Regions from separate parts of the Macrococcus armenti genome, predicted to be linked through region 3. Evidence: predicted binding sites of a transcription regulator. Region 3 holds the regulator's gene; each other region holds the start of a gene.

Evidence for each region. Region 3 encodes Rex, which represses fermentation and respiration genes when NADH is low (regulators of the CRP and FNR family bind a similar motif). Its sites were predicted from a motif close to TTGTGAAATATTTCACAA; they were not measured.
Region 1: the regulator Rex is predicted to act here: its motif matches at 4,845-4,862, upstream of pflB (formate C-acetyltransferase).
Region 2: the regulator Rex is predicted to act here: its motif matches at 4,292-4,309, upstream of LAU42_RS01655 (DUF3147 family protein).

What each region holds. Positions count from the first base shown of each region.
Region 1 is NZ_CP083608.1:469,485-476,291, reverse strand. It holds gene LAU42_RS02615 (DNA-binding protein) at 1-1,304, opposite strand, end outside; gene LAU42_RS02610 (hypothetical protein) at 1,346-1,642, opposite strand; gene LAU42_RS02605 (DUF5068 domain-containing protein) at 1,699-2,565, opposite strand; gene LAU42_RS02600 (cupin domain-containing protein) at 2,668-3,180, shown strand; gene corA (magnesium/cobalt transporter CorA) at 3,279-4,238, opposite strand; gene LAU42_RS02590 (GNAT family N-acetyltransferase) at 4,231-4,671, opposite strand; gene pflB (formate C-acetyltransferase) at 4,919-6,807, shown strand, end outside.
Region 2 is NZ_CP083608.1:290,044-296,850, reverse strand. It holds partial or broken gene LAU42_RS01675 (PTS transporter subunit IIBC) at 1-942, opposite strand, end outside; gene LAU42_RS01670 (LacI family DNA-binding transcriptional regulator) at 1,105-2,163, shown strand; gene LAU42_RS11900 (IS3 family transposase) at 2,228-3,112, opposite strand; gene LAU42_RS11895 (helix-turn-helix domain-containing protein) at 3,082-3,624, opposite strand; gene LAU42_RS01660 (YbaN family protein) at 3,783-4,145, opposite strand; gene LAU42_RS01655 (DUF3147 family protein) at 4,332-4,691, shown strand; gene LAU42_RS01650 (DUF3147 family protein) at 4,706-5,104, shown strand; gene LAU42_RS01645 (MFS transporter) at 5,125-6,267, opposite strand; gene LAU42_RS01640 (hypothetical protein) at 6,390-6,590, opposite strand; gene LAU42_RS01635 (Type 1 glutamine amidotransferase-like domain-containing protein) at 6,660-6,807, opposite strand, start outside.
Region 3 is NZ_CP083608.1:1,897,505-1,904,311, forward strand. It holds gene LAU42_RS10220 (VOC family protein) at 1-30, opposite strand, end outside; gene LAU42_RS10225 (LPXTG cell wall anchor domain-containing protein) at 213-1,007, shown strand; gene LAU42_RS10230 (MurR/RpiR family transcriptional regulator) at 1,058-1,915, opposite strand; gene LAU42_RS10235 (GH32 C-terminal domain-containing protein) at 2,058-2,762, opposite strand; gene tatC (twin-arginine translocase subunit TatC) at 2,831-3,586, opposite strand; gene LAU42_RS10245 (twin-arginine translocase TatA/TatE family subunit) at 3,627-3,809, opposite strand; gene LAU42_RS10250 (redox-sensing transcriptional repressor Rex) at 3,822-4,454, opposite strand; gene LAU42_RS10255 (ABC-F family ATP-binding cassette domain-containing protein) at 4,605-6,521, shown strand.

The DNA of each region.
Region 1 (6,807 bases), 780 kb from region 3:
CCAGGTGGTCTACCATTAAACAAGCCAACTTGTGCACCATTCGCATCAATTAATTCAACTGAAACGTCCTGCAGCGCTTCATTATGATATACATCAATCTTAATATAATCACGTGGTCGCACAGAAGACGGTGCCTCAACGCGTAGTTTGTCGGTTTTTGAATCCGCTTCTTTATTAGACGTTGACGATGCACCAAAGCTTCCTTCCTTAAATGTTGACGGATCATACCATAAGTAACCATATGATGGTGTTCCCCAAGGTTCTTTCGTAAGTTCTTTTGATTGTTCAGGAATTTCCATCTTTAATAGCGGTGTCTTTTGATCAAGTACTGTTTTCTCTCGTAATGAAGTATAGTCTTCCTGTTTTGCCAGCCAGTCAACGAGATTGTTCAGCAACGTTTTATGATCAGCTTCATTAAATCCATCATATGTGTTTTTACCATTCCCATTATCTTCTCTCACATATTTTGGTGTATCATCTTCAATAATGGAAGAGTCTCCTATAAACACTGCTTTTCCTTTATTATATTTACTTATCGCAACAAACGCTCCTTCATCCGTTCCACCGTTCGAGTACACACCATCATCTACTGCATGCGGCCATTTATCTCTACTTGTAAGTTTCCCCGGATATATTATGCCTTTTGCGATATCTGGATTAGTGATAGCAATCGTACTGCCAGCATGCATATTGACACGTTTTACCCCTTTTAATAAATTAAACGCATCATGTGTACTATCTGTTTTAATCACTACGTTATTTAGTGCATTATATCTAAATCTTACACCGAATGTTTCAGCCAGAAAGTCTGAACTTTTAACATTTTTCATACGCTCAGATTGCTTTTCTCCATCAAACATCCCTTTTGTAATGTCATTAAAAGCACCTCGTCGATATCCATTGAATATTTCCGATGAATCAAAGCGGTTTAAATTTCGGTCAGCATTGTAATGGTCCGCAATAAACATGACGCTGCCACCTTCTTTGACATAACGCTTAAGCGCATCCTGCTCCTCTACTTTAAAAGGGATATTCGGTTCAGGTATAATCACAACTTTATAATGCTTTAGTTTTTCATATGTAAATTCATCGTTATAATTCGTACTTGTCGTCTTATACTGCTTCTTTAAAAGCGCATCATTAAAGCTGGAAAAACCACCATCAATCACCCAGTCTGCTTCTCCTGCTGTCTGTCCATGTGAGGCATCGAATAAAATATCTGCGTCTTTATTATCATATAAAGTTGACGGTTTATCCGAGCATCCTGCAAGCAGTAACGCCGACAATATTATCCATTTTTTCATATTAATCTCCTTAAAAAAAGCCTTAACAACTTGGCTAAGGCTTAACTTTTCGTTTTATAAGATATAAGTCGGATTTTAACTTTATCCGTTTTTAATTGTGATTTATCACCTTTAGGTACCGTAACTGTTACATCCGTTTCATCTGTACTTTCATTAAACTGATAGTTCACAATATAAGTGTCATAATCCTGATCAAAGTTCGGTTTCTGTGCAACAACACGGTCTACATCTCCAAATGTGTCCTTAACTGTATAATTTGTAATATGTTCGAGCTCTCTTGCAATGTCAACAAGCGTCATCATTGTTCCTTCTATTAATACAAACTTCTCTTCATGCATATTATCACCTCAATTATATTTAAAGTACTATTCCCTAAAATACGCTTATAAAAACATTATGAAATGCTGAACGGCTGCGATAATAGTTCGTTTCCATTTTGAGCGGACGAACCACCGATTAAGTATAGTTTCGCACCGTTCTTTAATAATGTATTGTAAGTTGCTTCGTCAATCGCAATAGATTTATAACTTGTAGTTTCTTCACCAGGTGCGTATTCATTATACGCATTGCTACTTTTCATCGTAGTTTCCTGTAGTTCCTGAGGAATAAATGCATTTGCATCAGAGTAAATTTCTTTCTCACCGATGACAAGTTTCCCATTATTGTTATACGTGACTTTCGATTTATTCGTATTCTTCGTCTGTACTTCGTATAGTAATGCATAACCAGTCGTTGCACCATTAAATACAAGTACTTGCTTTTTAGGCATATTTGATATTTTAAAAATTTGTATACGGTTCACTTTACTCTCTATACCATTATCGATAAGTTTTAAATTTACGTTATCAATAGATTTTACAACTGACGGTTTGCCGTTCGTAGACGCTTCAATCATATTCGGCATCGTTTTTTGTTTGAGGAGTTTTTGTGCTTTCTTTTGCTTTTGTTGTGCTTCAGCTTTTTTCTCTTTTTCTAGCGTAGCCTTTTTTTCCTGTTCTAACTTTCTTGCAGCCTCTTCTTTTTCGATTTGTTCTTTAATTTCCTTTTCACGCTTTTCTTCTATTTCCTTTAATTTATCTTCGTTTTCTTTTATTTTTTCATCGAGTTTATCATTTTCTTCCTTCAAAGATTTATATTCACTTGAAAGCTTTTCTTTCTCTGAATTCAACTTCTCAACTGACTGTTTTAAATCAGAATCTTTATTCCCGCAAGCACTGAGCAGTAGTGTGCCAGCAAGTGCCGCAGTTGTTACATACTTCAATACAATCCCACCTTCGCTATATACAAATATTTTAACATAATTAACGAAAAAGATATTGTATTAACCTACTTACAGATGGGTATACTAAAAAAAGGAGGTTATATGATGAAGTATAAAATTATTCATGCACCTACATCACCATCCACTCCGAATCATATGATATTACCTGTAATTGTATATCAGACTGAGGAGACGGATTTTGTAAGTATATTTAAAGAAAATGACTGGAAAAATATATGGACAAACGGCGTATTTGACTACCATCATTTTCACCCGAATCAGCATGAAGTGCTTGGTGTTAAGCAAGGCGATGCACTATTGATGATTGGTGGAGAGCATGGTCAGCGAATCGAAGTAAAACGCGGTGACGTATTACTGCTGCCAGCTGGATATGGTCATAAACGATTAGAACAAAGCGATGATTTTAAAGTAGTCGGTGCATATCCTGACGACCGTAATGTAGACACTTTAACAGCATATGAGGATATCAATAAAATGAATAGCGTTATAAACGCTGTAGCATTGCCAGCAACAGACCCTGTTTACGGAGATACAGGACCGATGTTTAAAGAATGGCATAATATTTACCAGTGCAGTACAGTTCGAGGGGGTTAAACGTTAGAAGCTCTGACTGCTACAAACAAAAACCGAGCAAAACTAATAAATCACACTTTGATTTATCGTATTTGTTCGGTTTTTGCATGTGCTATCACTTATTTAAGTATATTAAAACCAATGTTTTTTCTGAAATATCCGATCATACCGAGTGTGATTGCAATCATTACAATCCAGACGATTAAATAACCATATTTGTAATGCAATTCTGGCATAACGTCAAAGTTCATTCCATAAATTCCTGCAATTAAAGTTAATGGCATAAAAATCACGGAATAAATGGTTAAAATCTTCATGATATTGTTCATTTTAAATGAGTTCAGTGATATATAGTTATCCCTGATATCTGCGGTCATCTCACGGGAAGATTCAATCATCTCCACTTGCCTGATCAGATGGTCGTTAATATGGTGCAGAAAGATCTTCTGTTTTTTACTGAGTAGTAATATACGCCCTTCCAGCAATCGATAAACTAAATCTTTCATCGGTAATACAGTTCTTCTAATAAGCAAAAGGTCTTCTCTCAATTCAAATGTCTCATCTATTAACTCTTCTGTTGATATATTTACGGAATGTCTATCCTCAAAAGAGAATACTTTCTCTTCCAGGTCATATACGAACGGGAAATAATTATCGACGATTGCATCTAATATTCTGTACATAATTTCTCGTGTCGTAATTTTCTCACTAACTTTCTTGTTCAGCATAAAATTCCATACTTTATCTACTTCTTCCGAGCTTTCTTTATGATAAGTCACCATCATACGGTCATTTATAAATATATCTATTTCTTCTGGTTTCATCGTTTTTAAATCAATCGCATGAAATACAAAAAATAAATAATCTTCATACTCTTTATATTTCGGTCTTTGTTTTACAGAAATCGCATCTTCAATAGATAACGGATGAAAGTGAAAGTATTGGCTGAGCAGTAGATTTTCTTCAACTGTCGGAATGCTCATATCGACCCACATAAATTTCGCGTTAATATCAATATCGATTGGATGATCACACGTATGTACAACGTTTGCTTCATCCACGTAAAGTGTTCTAATCATTTGGCACCTCTAATATTTTATACATTCTGTTATTGTTACTTTTATACCCTAATTTTCCGTTAATGTAGCGCATACTTTTATTCTTTTCGTGTACATCTCCATATATATAATGAATACCGTTCTGTAAGGAAAGTTGTTCTACAAATTGTTTGAGATGTATTGCAATTCCTCTTTTACGGTATCGCTGAGATACGTAGAGAGACTTTATATGTGTTTTATCTGACATGTTAAACCATATAAATGCAATGAGTTCGTCTTCTTCCATAATAAAGATTCGGTCTTTGTTATGCTGCATTAATAAGCGAATCGATTCCGTACGGAGTGCAATGTCCAGTTGAGATGTATTATAACTGCTGTCAAAGTCTTTTTGAATATGTTCATGTATACGTGCAATCGTTTCTATATAAGGGTCATCGTAAAAAATTTCATGCATTTTTATCACCTTCACTATTGTACAATTAATCAACTATATGCACTACAATTTATCTTTATTCTTAACACTTTTTACATCTGTTATATATCTTTTTTAATATTTTTTCACTGTATCATCACAGTTAAAATACTGTAATTAAGGGATTTTGAATTTTTTTAAACGTTTTCATTTTTTTGTGATGCATTTCACAGATTTCTGTTATAATTAAATTGTGAATTGATGAACAATAAAATCTGGAGGGATTTATATGTTTAAAGAAGAGACAAAAAGAACAAATGCTTGGGAAGGGTTTAAATCAGGAAAATGGAACAAACGTGTCGACGTACGTGAATTCATCCAACTGAACTACACTTTATATGATGGTAAAGATGAATTCTTAGCTGGTCCAACTGAAGCTACGAAAAAACTTTGGGATCAAGTAATGCAGCTCTCTAAAGAAGAACGTGAACGCGGTGGCATGTGGGATATGGATACGAAAGTAGTATCTACAATTACTTCTCACGATGCAGGATATTTAAACAAAGATTTAGAAACAATTGTAGGTGTTCAAACTGAAAAACCATTCAAACGTTCTATGCAACCGTTCGGTGGTATTCGTATGGCGAAAGCTGCGTGTGAAGCATATGGTTATGAATTAGATGCTGAAACAGAACGCATCTTCACGGATTACCGTAAAACACATAACCAAGGTGTATTCGACGCTTACTCTAAAGAAATGTTAGCTTGTCGTAAAGCTGGTGTTATTACAGGTCTTCCTGATGCTTATGGACGTGGACGTATTATCGGTGACTATCGTCGTGTAGCATTATATGGTGTAGATTTCTTAATGAAAGAAAAACAAAAAGATTTCCACAACTTATCTAGTGTAATGAGTGAAGATATCATCCGTTTACGCGAAGAAGTTTCTGAGCAATACCGTGCATTAAACGAATTGAAACAGTTAGGTGAAATTTATGGATTCGATTTAAGTCGTCCGGCTGAAAACTTTAAAGAAGCAGTTCAATGGACTTATCTTGCATACCTTGCAGCAATCAAAGAACAAAACGGTGCTGCAATGAGTTTAGGTCGTGTATCTACATTCTTAGATATTTATGCTGAACGTGACCTTAAAGCAGGTACAATTACAGAAATGGAAGTACAGGAAATTATTGACCACTTCATTATGAAATTACGTTTAGTAAAATTTGCACGTACACCAGACTATAATGAATTATTCTCTGGAGACCCAACTTGGGTAACTGAATCTATCGGTGGTGTTGGTATTGACGGTCGCCCACTTGTTACAAAGAACTCATTCCGTTTCTTACATTCATTAGATAACTTAGGTCCGGCACCAGAACCAAACTTAACTGTATTATGGTCTACACGCTTACCTGAGAACTTCAAGAAATACTGTGCAAAAATGAGTATTAAAACAAGCTCAATTCAATACGAAAACGATGATTTAATGCGTGAAAGCTACGGCGATGATTACGGTATCGCATGTTGTGTATCTGCAATGAAGATCGGTAAACAAATGCAGTTCTTCGGCGCACGTGCAAACTTAGCGAAAACTTTATTATATGCGATTAACGGTGGTGTAGATGAAAAGTCTGGCGCACAAGTTGGTCCAAACTTCGCTCCGATTACTGATGAAATTTTAGATTATGACACTGTATATAAACAATTCGATCAAATGATGGAATGGTTAGCTGGCGTATATATTAACTCATTAAACGTTATTCACTACATGCACGATAAATACAGCTACGAAAGAATTGAAATGGCATTACACGATACTGAAATCATCCGTACGATGGCTACAGGTATTGCCGGCCTTTCAGTTGCTGCTGACTCTTTATCAGCAATTAAATACGCAAAAGTAAAAACAATTCGTGATGAAAATGGACTTGTCGTTGATTTTGAAACTGAAGGTGAATTCCCTCAATACGGAAACAACGATCCACGTGTAGATGATATCGCAGTTGAACTTGTTGAATCATTTATGGCGAAATTACGTAAACATAAAACTTACCGTGATTCTGAACATACAATGAGTGTATTAACAATTACATCAAACGTTGTATATGGTAAGAAAACTGGTAACACACCTGATGGACGTAAAGCTGGTGAACCATTTGCACCAGGTGCTAACCC
Region 2 (6,807 bases), 600 kb from region 3:
ACCAATCATTTGTCCTACTTTAAAACGTGCAGGTGTAAATGAGTTTAATACATGGTTATATTGTGAAGTATCTCCAACATGATTTAAGTTTACTAAGTCTGTTGCCCATGCAAGCCATAATGGATCTTGTCCATATACTTTCGTACCTGCCTGTGCACCAGAAAGAATTTCATATGTTCCACCAAGCTGTGTATAGTTAATTGGAATTGTAAGCATATGATGTAATCCGAATGGTAATAATAAACGCTCTAAAAATCCAAATAAGAATGGTGCCAGTATTGGCGCTGTATCTTTTGATGTTGCGATCCATAGACCGAAGTTGTTAATTCCTGCTTGAATATATGGCCATACGATTGATAGTACAATCGCGACGATTGTTGACCATAATATTACGACAAATGGTACGAATCGTTTACCATTAAAGAATGATAACGCATCTGGTAACTTACGGTAGTTATAATATTTGTTATATGCATTCGCACCAACAAATCCTGCGATAATCCCTACGAACACACCCATATTTAATGCTGGTGCTTCTAATACACTCGTAAAGAACCCTTTCACCATAATTTTAGTTCCGAATAATGTGTGAGTAAAGGCTTTGTCATCTGCGAGCATTGCACTGTTGACACCAAAGATAGCACCTGTAATACGGTTGATTAATATAAAAGCTATCCCTGCTGCAAACGCACCACCTGCACGCTCTTTCGCCCAACTTCCACCAATGGCCAGCGCAAACAGTAAGTGAAGGTTCCCTATAATTGCCCAACCTAAACTTTCTACTACGCCACCAATCGTAATTAACATCTGCATATCCGGGCTGATTAATGGAATCGACTTCCCGATACTGATCATTAAACCAGCAGCTGGCATAACCGCTACAACAACCATCAATGCTTTACCGAACTTTTGCCAGAACTCAAAACTCAATAAATTTTTCACTGCATTCAACTCCTTTTATTTTTATGCAATCGGTTTCGTTGGTTTTAATATATCACTTGAATTCATTTTTGTAAATAGAGAAGTTATTAACTTTTTATCATAGTATTGACTAATGCAATCGTTTGCGCCATTATATAATTAAATCATGCAACAAGGAGGAAGATGATGACGATTACAGTTAAAGATGTAGCCCGTAAAGCAAATGTAGCGACTAGCACAGTGTCACGTGTAATTAATGATCATCCGAGCATTTCACAGGCAACAAAGAAGAAAGTTCAGAAAGTAATGGATGAACTCGGCTACGTACCGAATATTTCTGCCAGAAATCTTGGAAAGCGTACAACGAGTGCTGTCGGCATCATTTTGCCACCACTCAATTCTAAAGAGCGACTTGCGAATCCTTTCTTCCTCGAGATTATTGAAGCGATAAACGGTGAAGCACGTACACATAACTTAACGACCGCACTTGCAATTGCGAAAGATATCGATACATTATTTGAAAACGTTAAAGCGATGCATACTGAAAAACAAGTCGGCGGCTTTATCATTACATACTCTGTTATTGATGACCCTATCATTGACTATTTACGTCAGCAAAACATTCCTTTCGTGTTAATCGGACAACCATATGACGCGCTTTCTAATACAGTTTACGTAGATAATGATAATCAGCTCCTCGGTCAGGAAGCGACTGATTACTTAATTAAAAATGGCCATCAAAATATACTCTTCATTACAAATACGACAACTGAGAACATTTTTTATGAACGATATTTCGGTTATCAGAAGGCAATGATGTTGGCACAGTTAAATGCACATCAAAGTCTGACATTAAATGTACCGGATGACTACGTTAAACTTGAAGAGAAAATTCAATCTGCGCAAGCGACAGCAATTATTGCACTCGATGATATATTTGCGCTGCGTATTATTCAGCTCGTAGAATTATATGGCTATAAAGTGCCGGATGACATATCAGTTATCAGCTTTAACAATTCTATATTCTCAACACTAACGCACCCTTATTTAACGACGCTTGATATTGAAACTGAAAATCTCGGGCAAAAAGCGATGCATAAACTTGCTGGTTTAATAAAAGGTGATAATACGGATGGTACACGTTTTGTTATTCCGCATAAACTGATTGAAAGAGAAACTGTAATCGCAAAAAGAGGCTGGGACAAACGTGTTCTGCCACAAGCAAAAACCGAACAAAACTAATAAATCGCTTGTAGTGAACCCTAAAAGTTAGACTATTTGGAATGGAGAAATCCATTCCATTTTTTTATGCAATTTTTACATTTAGTCTACTTTCTCTGAACCCTATCGGGCTCTTCCATTCTAATTTTGATTTAATTCGCTTATTGTTGTAATACCATATATAATTTTCAATTGCTGCTTCAAGTTGTTCATAACTTTCATAAACTTTTCCGTAGAATATTTCCTGTTTTAAAATACTGAAAAAGCTCTCCATCGGCGAGTTATCCAGACAATTTCCCTTACGGGACATACTCTGAAATATTTTATTATCTTTAAGCTTTTGCCTATATTTTTTCATCTGATAAGCCCAACCTTGATCGCTATGAAAAGTTCTTCTAAACTCACATGCATCTGTTAATGCCACAGCTTTTGTAAGTGCTGACATAATACCTTCTGCATTTGGCTTTTTGGATATACTATATGAGATAATTTCTCTATTAAACAAATCCATAAATGGGTCAAGATAAAGCTTCCCAGTACAAATTAAACCATTTTCATTAAGATAATGGTATTTAAACTCTGATGTATCTGTAGTTATTTTCTGATAGGGAATATTTGTATCAAACCTACGGTTAACCAAATTATCAGCGATACGGCCAATTTTTCCTTTGTAGGATGAATATTTTCTATTTTTTCTAGTAAATGAGATTGATTTTAAATTCAATTTACTCATGATTCTCTGAACTTTCTTGTGATTAATAATATATCCTCTATTTCTAAGTTCACCTGTAATCCTTCTGTAGCCATAATTCATGGCGTTTTCCTCAAAAATTTCCTTTATTTGATTTTCTATTTTCTGATCCTTATTTTCTTTATCAAACTGCTTCTGCCAATACATATATGTAGATTTTGGGAATTTCAGTGCTTCAAGGACAATGTTTAATTTGAAATCTTTTCGGAGCTCTTTAATGACTCTTGATTCGATTTTAGCAGTCGGTTCGGTATACTTATCCCTGAAGCTTTCAACTTTTTTATATAGGCAAGTTCAGCTCTTAAAAGTTCATTTTCATGTTCAATTTTTTTCACATAGTCACTATTACTATTATTAATTTTTTTCTTCTTCATAGATGGACTTCCTTTCTTCTTTTCAGACAATCCATCAATACCATGCTTATTATAAGCATTCACCCAAGAAGATATAAGAGATGGATTATTAATACGGAATTTGGTTGAAGTAATACTTAATGAAGCATTATTCTCTTTCATCCATCTCAGTATAACAATCTTATCCTCTAAACTGTATTTATTCTTACTTCTTTTTCTTTCTAACCCTTCAATGCCGAAGGCACTATATGCTCTATACCAATCTCTAACCATAGAGCGACTTATACCATTACGCTTACCAACAACACTGAATCCACCTGTGCCATTAATATATTCAATTACGATTTTCAGCTTGAATTCCAAATCATATTTAGCCAAATAAAACACCCCAAAAGTTAGATTTTAAGTCTAACTTTTGGGGTGCACTACAGCTCTTTGATTTATAGTTTTTGTTCGGTTTTTGTCTTAGTGGCAACTTTTGTTCCGCCGTTTCGTCTGTTAATCGAAAGAAGATAGAAACTTATGTCTCGATCTGTTTATTCTTTAATCGTCTTTACAAATGTAAACAGTACAACCGTCTGTAAAAACAGCATGATGCCAAGGCCAATTCTTACATATAAATGATCGACCATATATATCGAAAATCCAACGACAATGTACACTGATATTAGCAGCTGAATTTTCTTCTTCATCGTATATCCTTTTTGTTCATAAAACTCCTGCACATAACTTTTATATAGCCTTGTCTGAACGAGCCATTCATAAAATCGATCAGAACTGCGTGCGAAACAAAATACTGCCAGCAGTAAAAATGGCGTCGTCGGCAAAAGAGGTAACGCTGCACCGATGAAGCCAAGTACAGTCGACATGATTCCAACAGCAATCAAAAAATATTTCACAAGCATTCTCCTACAATTTGTTCGTATCTTAATAGTATAGGAATTTAATGTGTTTTACCAACAAAGTTCGTCAATCAATACATATGACAATTACGTGGCATAATGTTCAAATGGCTTTACAATATTTCAAAATGGGTATATTCTAATTGTGAAATATATCACGAACAAAGAAAAGAGATGACCTTTATGTTCGGAATATCATTGTCCGGATTAATATTACGCTTTATCATCGGCGGGATTGCAGTTGCTGGTGCTTCCATTATCGCAAATAAAGTTGGCGGTAAAATCGGCGGGATTTTCGCGACACTTCCTGCTGTATTTCTAGCGGCGATACTCGTACTATCAGTCGATCATCACGGTGAAGATCTCGTTAATGCTTCAATGAATTTAAGCAGTGGTGCCGTCATCGGTATTACGAGCTGCATCTTAACCGTTGCCTTCGCGTCATACTTCGTACCTAAGACAGGATTTAAAAAAGGTGCTGTCTTATCTACACTATGCTGGTTTGTTATTTCTTGCGTATTTTTCGCACTTAAAAACATTTAAAGGAAGTCTTTCATATGAAAACAAAAGTATTATTATTAAAATTTCTCATCGGTGGAAGTACCGTCGCTTTTAGCTATATCATATCTAAAGTCATCCCTTGGGAAGATTTCGGTGGGATTTTTGCGACATTTCCTGCTGTATTTCTACTTTCACTTATCATTGCAGGGATGGAATATGGCAATAAATTTGCAACGAACGTATGCCGAGGTGCTGTATTCGGTATGACTGGCGGTTTGATCAGCATACTCGTTACATGGAGTATGTTAAGTACAACTTCAAACTATGCTCTAAGTATCATAACAGGATTTATCGCATGGTTTTTAAGTGCACTTCTAATTTCTAAAGTTGTCAGCATCGTTCACCATGCTGTAACACATAAATCCCTTAAACATTCATCTATACACGCAAAATAAGGAGTGGCATATGCCACTCCTTATTTCGTATTAAGTTTGCGTATATATAACGTTACTAAAAATGCAATTGCTAAAACAATACAGCCGTAATAAATGAGTGCTGGATATGAATTTGTTTGAGTAATACATATACCACCTAACAATGCGCCGAGAGAAATACCGAACTGCGTTGATGATGTACTTACCGTCTGATTAATACTCGAAAACTTCGGTGCTGCTTGTATTAAATACGTTTGTGTTGGCGCATTGACCATCCAGCCTGTCATTGCCCATATTGCAATATTAATGCATACAAGCACGGCAGAAGATGCTGTAAAGTTCACCATTAGCATTAAAAATACATATAAAAATGACTGTACTACAAGTAAATTCGTACTCCCAAACTTATCTGTCATATATCCACCGATTCCGCTGCCAATAATACCCGCAAGACCAAACACGAGATATATTAAACCTACAACTGCGATACTATGGCCTCTATCCATTAAGTATGGCGTTAAATAAACGAAAAACATACCTTGCCCTACAAAGAATAAAAAGCTGAACAAATGGACAGATAAAATCTCTTTCTTCAATATAAACTTCCAGTCACGTGCCATAGAGACATGTTCTACTTGAATATTTTCTGGGAAATATCTTATCAGTAACAACATTAATATAACTGACAAAACACTGATCAATACAAATATCATCTTCCAGTCTGTCAGTTCCGCAATATATATACCAATCGGCGTCCCAAGTACTAAAGAACCACTGATACTCATCATAATAACGCCAATCGCACGTGCCTGCATATACTCTGGGACTACTTTTACAGATAATGATAATGCGAGACCGATTAACATCGACACACTTGCAGCTAGTACGATTCGAGATAACATCATCATCCAGTAGAATTGTGCAAACACACTCATTAAATTACCAACGATGAAAATCGATAAGAAAACTAATAACAGTGTTTTTCGATTTATATTCATCGTGATGCTCATCAGAACGGGACCTGCAAGACCAAATATTAATGCAAAGACCGTTACTAAATAACCTGCTTCTTGTGTGTTAATATTAAAGTAATCCATCACGAAAGGTAGTATACCCGCTAACACAAGCTCATTTAATCCTGCTAAAAATGCCATCATCGCAAGTAAAAATAAATTAATTTTCATTATAACCTCCAAAATAAAAAGCGCCTTCCATATCGGAAGGCGCTGTAATCATAATATACATGAAAACCGGCACGAAGCCACCTTTAAAAATATTATAAAGTGTATAAAATGATTTGTAAACACTATAACCCAAGCTCACGCATCATCGCTTTATGCTGTTTATCATGCTTAACAGACACTTCATCAATATCAAGATTACGCGCTTTGCTTTCTATTTCTTTCATTGAATATATTTTGAAAACATCTGACACTTTCATATCCAAATCTTTAGCAACAGCCTGAATCATCTTCTTCTCTTCAATCGTTACATAAACATTCATCATCGGCATAAAATCATTCCTTTCAATACAGTTATCATAAATAAAAATTAAAGAATTATCTAGTGGGGCGTGTTATACATGATAAAACGTGACATCTCCATAACTTTTAAACTGGTTATCTTCAACAATAACGATACCGTTATCCCCTATTGCATATACCGGAATATTTCTTTCCTGAATTACTTTATCAATATATGCATCATGATAATCAGACTTTTCA
Region 3 (6,807 bases):
CGTATCATTTGAAAAATATTGTTTCTCCATTTATATCCCTCATCATCGTATATTTTTGATATAATTATTATACTACAAACTTGGTTTACAAAACATTTAAAATGTTTCAGTTATATATGAAATGTTAAATGTGTGTAACAATCATACTTGTTCATAGAAAAAGTGTACATTCTCCATTATAATGAACGTAATTGGAAATTGGAGGAGCTAACATGCATAACTTTAAAATAAATACAGCGCTATTGACTGCAACGTGCTTAGTCGTCTTATCAGCGCCACAAGTAAATGCTGCTGAAACAACTGAAATTGTTTCAACAGAAATAAATCATACAACAGAGGTACCGACGACCGAAAGTCAACTCGCACCCTCAATTGAAATCGTATCAACAGAAATTACTCCTAATAATACGACTGAGAAGCCATCAACTTCTGAATCTCAACCAACAACAGAGACTCCATCCGATGAACAGACAACTGAGAAACCTTCTGTAGAATCAACGACTGTACAACCGACTACTGAAGTACCAACAACAGAACAGCCTAAAACAGAAGTCCCTACTGTAGAAAAACCGACTACTGAACTACCTAAACCAAGTCAACCTTCAGATAGTGGTAGCACGCCAACACCACCTGACCAACATATACCGGAATCACCAAGTAATTCAGGAACACCAAGTAATCCTGATGAACCCGGTAATTTCGTTGAACCAGCATTCCCGGAACAGCCTACTGAAGATTCGATTCCTAACGGTATTAAACCGGGTAAGTTCAAACCTACGGATGGCGAGGCATATTATGCTGATTTAGATAAACAAGTCTTTGATTTAATTACTAGTGATATTAAACCAAAGAAAGATAAAGATAAGACGATAGATAAGAAGGATAAAACTAAAAAAGATAAGAAAGATAAGAAAGATAAATTGCCTGATACAGGTGAGAGCCCATTAATATATTTAATATTACCGCTTATGTTATTATGTTCAGGCTTATTTCTTTTACGTAAATAATAAAACCCGGCTCCATGAGTAAATATTTACTCATGGAGCCGGATCATTTTTTATAAATTTTCCTGTTCGTGCGTAATTTTACGTGTTTCATTTAAATTCTGCATATTAGAAATGACTGTATCCTTTAAATATGCACAAATTCTTAAGTATAATACGTCAACTATTGTAAGTTGTGCTGTACGCACTGTCATATAACCAAGATTCACTTCGTTCTCTTCTTTCCCCATCGCAAGTACGATATCTGCCATACGAATCGCAGGCGATGAGAATTTTTGTGATAATAATATAATCTTTATACCTTTTTCTTTAGCGTATTTGCAAATATCTGTAATAATTTTGTTCTTGCTTGTTTCAGAAGTGATGAATAATACATCACCGGCTTCAAAGTGTCCTAATATTGTTATTGCCGATAATAAATCAGTAGCTAAAATCGCAGTCTGATCAATGCTCATAAACTTAATATGTAAATCTGTAGCAACAACACGTGAATTGCCGACACCGAAAATCATTACACGTTTTGCACTCGTAATTGCTTGTGCCGCTTCATCGATTACTTGTGCTGATATTACTTTTTCCGTGTTATAAAGTGCCTGAATCGTATTATTAAATACTTTTTCCTTCATAACATCTTTGTCATCTGTAAGTTCAATTTTTGTCGGAACTTTCTTATCTGCTATTGTATGCAGCTCACGCGCTAATTCAACTTTTACAACTTTAATCCCAGATAAACCGAGACGTTTACTGAAGCGAACGATTGCTGCTTCACTCGTATTTGAAAGGCTTGCAATTTCTTTAATAGGCAAGTTAACAACTTTCTCCGGATATTCTATTACTACATCTGCAATTCTCTTCTCAACTGGTGTAAAGCTGTCATACATCTTAGTAATTTGTCCTAATACTGAATACATTTTTTCATCCCCTAGCAATATAAATCTAATTTGAATTATGTAATGTAATATTTAATATTGTTACATTTATTATATTGTAGTATAAATATACTATTTGTTGGAAATAATTAAAACTAAAATTTTGTAAATTTTTCGTGCTTTTTTACACTTCTGACAAATCATACTTCGACAGTTTCAAATACACTTGACCACGGAGTGCTGAGGCACGAATTCCATCTGCATCATCTGTCGTATTAATATATGTCGACATAACAGCTTCACCATCATTGATAAAGATTTCAATCGTATGTTCATATACGAAACAATGCAGTGACGTTAACGGTGCGTGTAACGTAATAACTCTTTTAAAATCCTCAACAGTCGACAAGCTGCTATCCGTGCGATCAATTATAAATTGCTGTGTGCTTGTATCATATGTCATGACTGTACGTTCTCTCCTTGAAACGCGTAGTTCTATGTTTAACTCAAGCGCATCATTATCTATAATATCCGCAATAAGCTCATAACGTTTACCTTCATAAGGATGCAGACGCACAATTTTCTTCGTCGCATAACCTTCAGCTGTCTCAAGCTTTCCACGACAATGCTCTGAGAATGCCGGCCGTTGTTTCAGCTCACCATCTTCAAATGTCATAATACGCGGTGTCGCAAGTTCACCGTTAATGCGTCCGACAAGTAAGCAACGCTCTGATTCATCTATTAATAATGATATAGGGTCAAAATCAAAGCCATGGTCAGGCATATCATACTTCAACTTATCCGGATATGGTTTAAGCTTCGTCTTTAGGCGACGCTCCAGCGTTGCTAATTCCTGCTCACTTAACTGTGAATGATGTAATTCCTTCATAATGATTCTCCTTGAAATATATTACTTTTATTTTAGCAGAAAATATAAAAAAAGAAGCAGCTTTATCACTACTTCTCTAATTCCTCTTCTATTAATTTCTGCTCGCCTTTCAAATACTGTCTATAACCGATTTTACTGATCTGGATGCTGAATTCATATAGCAACACCATCGGCAATACGAAAATGATATAAGTCATCGTATCTGGTGGCGCTATAATAGCAGCAATTACCATTAAAATAAAGTACGCATACTTTCTATTTTTCTTTAAGAATATCGGATTCACAACGCCAAGACGTGTTAAGAATAATAGTAGTATCGGTAACTGGAATACAAAGCCAAACGGCATCGTAATCTTCACCATTTCTCCGAAGTACTGCGTCACACCGATTTGCTGATGTAATCCCATATCACTTGCGAGTTCAAGTGAGAAGTTAATAAAGTAAGGAAATAATATAAAGTATCCAAAACTCATCCCAGCAAAAAATAAAATAATACAAAAAGGGATATACGCAAGCGTCACACGTCTTTCCTGTGGATGTAAACCCGGTGATATAAACGCCCACAGCTGATAGAGGATTACCGGTGAAATAATAATAATCGCAATAATCATAATAACGCTCAAATAAATAGAAAGCGGATCAGATACTTTAAAGTAATTTAATGCAATGCCTTTAGGTACATCCGTTACTGTAAGAAACTTTGTGACAGGTTTACCGAATATAAATCCAATGAACATACCTGCAATTAAAAAGTAACCGACAACCATAAGTCTTGCCCGCAATTCTTCAAGATGTTCAACTATTGTTAAATTATCCTTATCCACCGTAATCACCTCTCAATAAAAAAACGGCACAGATGCCGTTTTATTTTTTTACTTCTTTATCATCTTTATCTTCATCCATAATACCGTTTGTTGCATTTTTAAATTCCTTTAAAGTCTCTCCCATTGAGCGACCGAATTCCGGCATTTTTTTAGGACCGAATATAATTAACGCGACAATACCTAAAAACACTAAAATTGTTGGTGATGCAAAACCAAGTAACATGTATTTATCCCCCTAATGATTTTTCATAAAGAAAATTAAAGATTGTAATTCAACGCCTAAATCAATGTGATGAACATGTACGCCACTCGGTACATTTAATCTTTCTGGTGTAAAGTTTAATATACCTTTAATTTGTGCTTTTGTCACTCTATTTGCGACGTCTTGCGCGACACTTCCCGGTACAGTTAATATTACGACCTGAATACCAGTCTTATCAACAACTTTCTCAAAATCTTTCATATCCTGAACTTCAATCTTACCAATTTGTCTACCGATTGATTCCGGATTCGCATCGAATGCTGCTGTAATCTTCATACGGTCATTAATTGAAAAATTATAGTTTACTAATGCCGTACCTAAGTTACCGACTCCAATAATTGCAACTTTCGTAATCATATCTTGCTGTAATGTTGTCTTGAAGAAGTTGAGTAGAAAGTTAACGTTATAGCCGTAACCTTTCTTTCCGAGTTCTCCAAAGTAGGAGAAGTCTCTACGAATCGTAGCAGAATCAATTTGTAACCCATCACTTAATTCCTTACTGCTCACTCGTTCAACATTTGAATTATATAACGTATTAACAAAACGATAATATAAAGGAAGTCGTTTTAAAGTGGCTTTAGGAATTTTAATTTCGTCCTTCGACATCCTATTCACCCGTTTCTTTTTTGTGATAACATTCACATCGACATTATTATAACACTTATATATATAAAAGACTATGTGAAATTGTGAATTCATTGATAAAAGATTCCAACTTATTATGTGTTACTGTACAATGAAGATGAGGTGAAACCATTGATATTATTACAAGCAAGTAATTTAACAAAATCCTACTCAGGTGAAAATATATTCTCAAATGTGAAATTCGAAGTTAAATCCAACGATCGTATTGCCATCGTTGGACGGAACGGTGCCGGTAAAACGACTTTAATGAAAATTCTCGCGGGTGCTGAAGATTATGATACGGGACATCTGTCTATCGCAAAACATGTGAATATCGGTTATTTAACGCAGCAGATGACTTTAAATGCAGAAGGTACTGTATATGAGGCGATGAAGAAACCTTTTCTGCATCTGGAACGTATGCAACATGAACTGAACGATATTGCGCTGTACTTAAGCGAACATAGCGATGATGCTGCAAGTGAAGCGTATCAGGAGAAGCTCACTGAATACGAAAAGTTACAGCATAAATTTGAAGCAGAAGACGGTTACTTATATGAAACGAAGATTAAATCTGTATTAACAGGTTTGAACTTTAAAGAAGAAGACTTCAATAAAACAATCGACTGTTTCTCAGGTGGTCAGAAAACACGTCTTGCACTTGCAGAAATGTTACTGCATAACCCTGATTTGCTGCTACTTGACGAACCGACGAACCATCTTGATATGGATACGACTGCATGGCTTGAAAATTACTTAACAACATATAACGGTGCCATCGTTATCATTTCGCACGACCGTTACTTTTTAGATAAAGTCGTCAACACTGTATACAATGTCGCACTCGGTCAAGTTACGAAATATGTCGGTAACTACTCTAAGTTCATTGAATTACGTGACCAGTATTATGAAAAGATGCAGGCACAGTACGAGCGACAGCAAGCTGAAATTAAACGTCTAGAAACGTTCGTGCAGAAAAACATTACACGTGCATCAACGAGCGGTATGGCAAAAAGCCGTCGTAAAGTTCTGGAGAAGATGACAAAAATAGATATGCCGAAACAAGATGATCATTCAATGAATTTACGTTTCTCAATTGATAAAGAAACAGGAAACGACGTATTACGCTGCACAGATTTAGCAATCGGATACGATGCGCCACTTGCTATGAATATAAATTTTGACGTATCAAAACAAGACGCAATCGCATTTATCGGACCGAACGGAATAGGTAAGACGACACTTATTAAAACAATCGCAAAACTCCTTAAACCACTCTCAGGTGATGTACAATACGGTGCGAATCTATCTATCGGATATTACGATCAGAAACAAGCTGAATTTTCTTCTAACAATACAGTACTAGAAGAATTATGGCAGTATTATCCCACGATGCCGGAGAAAGAAATACGTACAGTACTCGGAAGATTCTTATTCGTCCAGGATGACGTGAAGAAAATTATTAACGACTTATCCGGTGGTGAAAAAGCGAGACTACAACTTGCGAAACTCAGTTTAGAAAATCATAACGTACTCATACTCGATGAGCCGACAAACCATCTAGATATCGATGCGAAAGAAGTATTAGAAGATGCGCTTATCCACTACCCCGGCACATTATTATTTGTCAGTCATGACCGATACTTCATTAATAAACTCGCTACGAAAGTATTCCATATGAATAAAGAAGGCGGCCGAATGTTTTTAGGGGACTATTCATACTTCATCGAAAAAGAAGAAGAACGTATGGCGATACTAGCACATCAAGCTGAAGAGGAAACAAAAACATATAAAGAAAATGATTATGATGCTTTTAAAGCAAATCAAAAAGAACGCAGAAAACTGGAACGCCAGAAAGAAAAGCTCGAACAGCAAATAGAAGTGCATGAAGCACGCATAAATGAAATAGAAATCGAACTTACAAAACCAGAAGTATTCAGCGATATCGAAAAAGCAAATACATTAAATGATGAACTCATAGCACTTAATCGTGAAAATGAATCATTATTTGAAGAATGGTCAGAAATTGAAATGACGTTAGAAGGATAAAAACACGTTATTTTCTGAAAATGACTATTCACAAAGTTATACACATTAAAAACATTGAAATATAAGTAATCCACAAAGTTATTCAGTTTATCCACAGATTTCTGCATAAAACATAATGAAATAATTGTGTAAAACGTACTATTGACATATAGTTATACACAAATTGTTAACAACTTGTGTACAAGTACGTATGTTCGTGTTTATTATGAACATAATTTATATACTAAAAAGAGGACGAAACGTCATATTACGTTTCGTCCTCTTATGTTTATGTTAGTTATTGCTG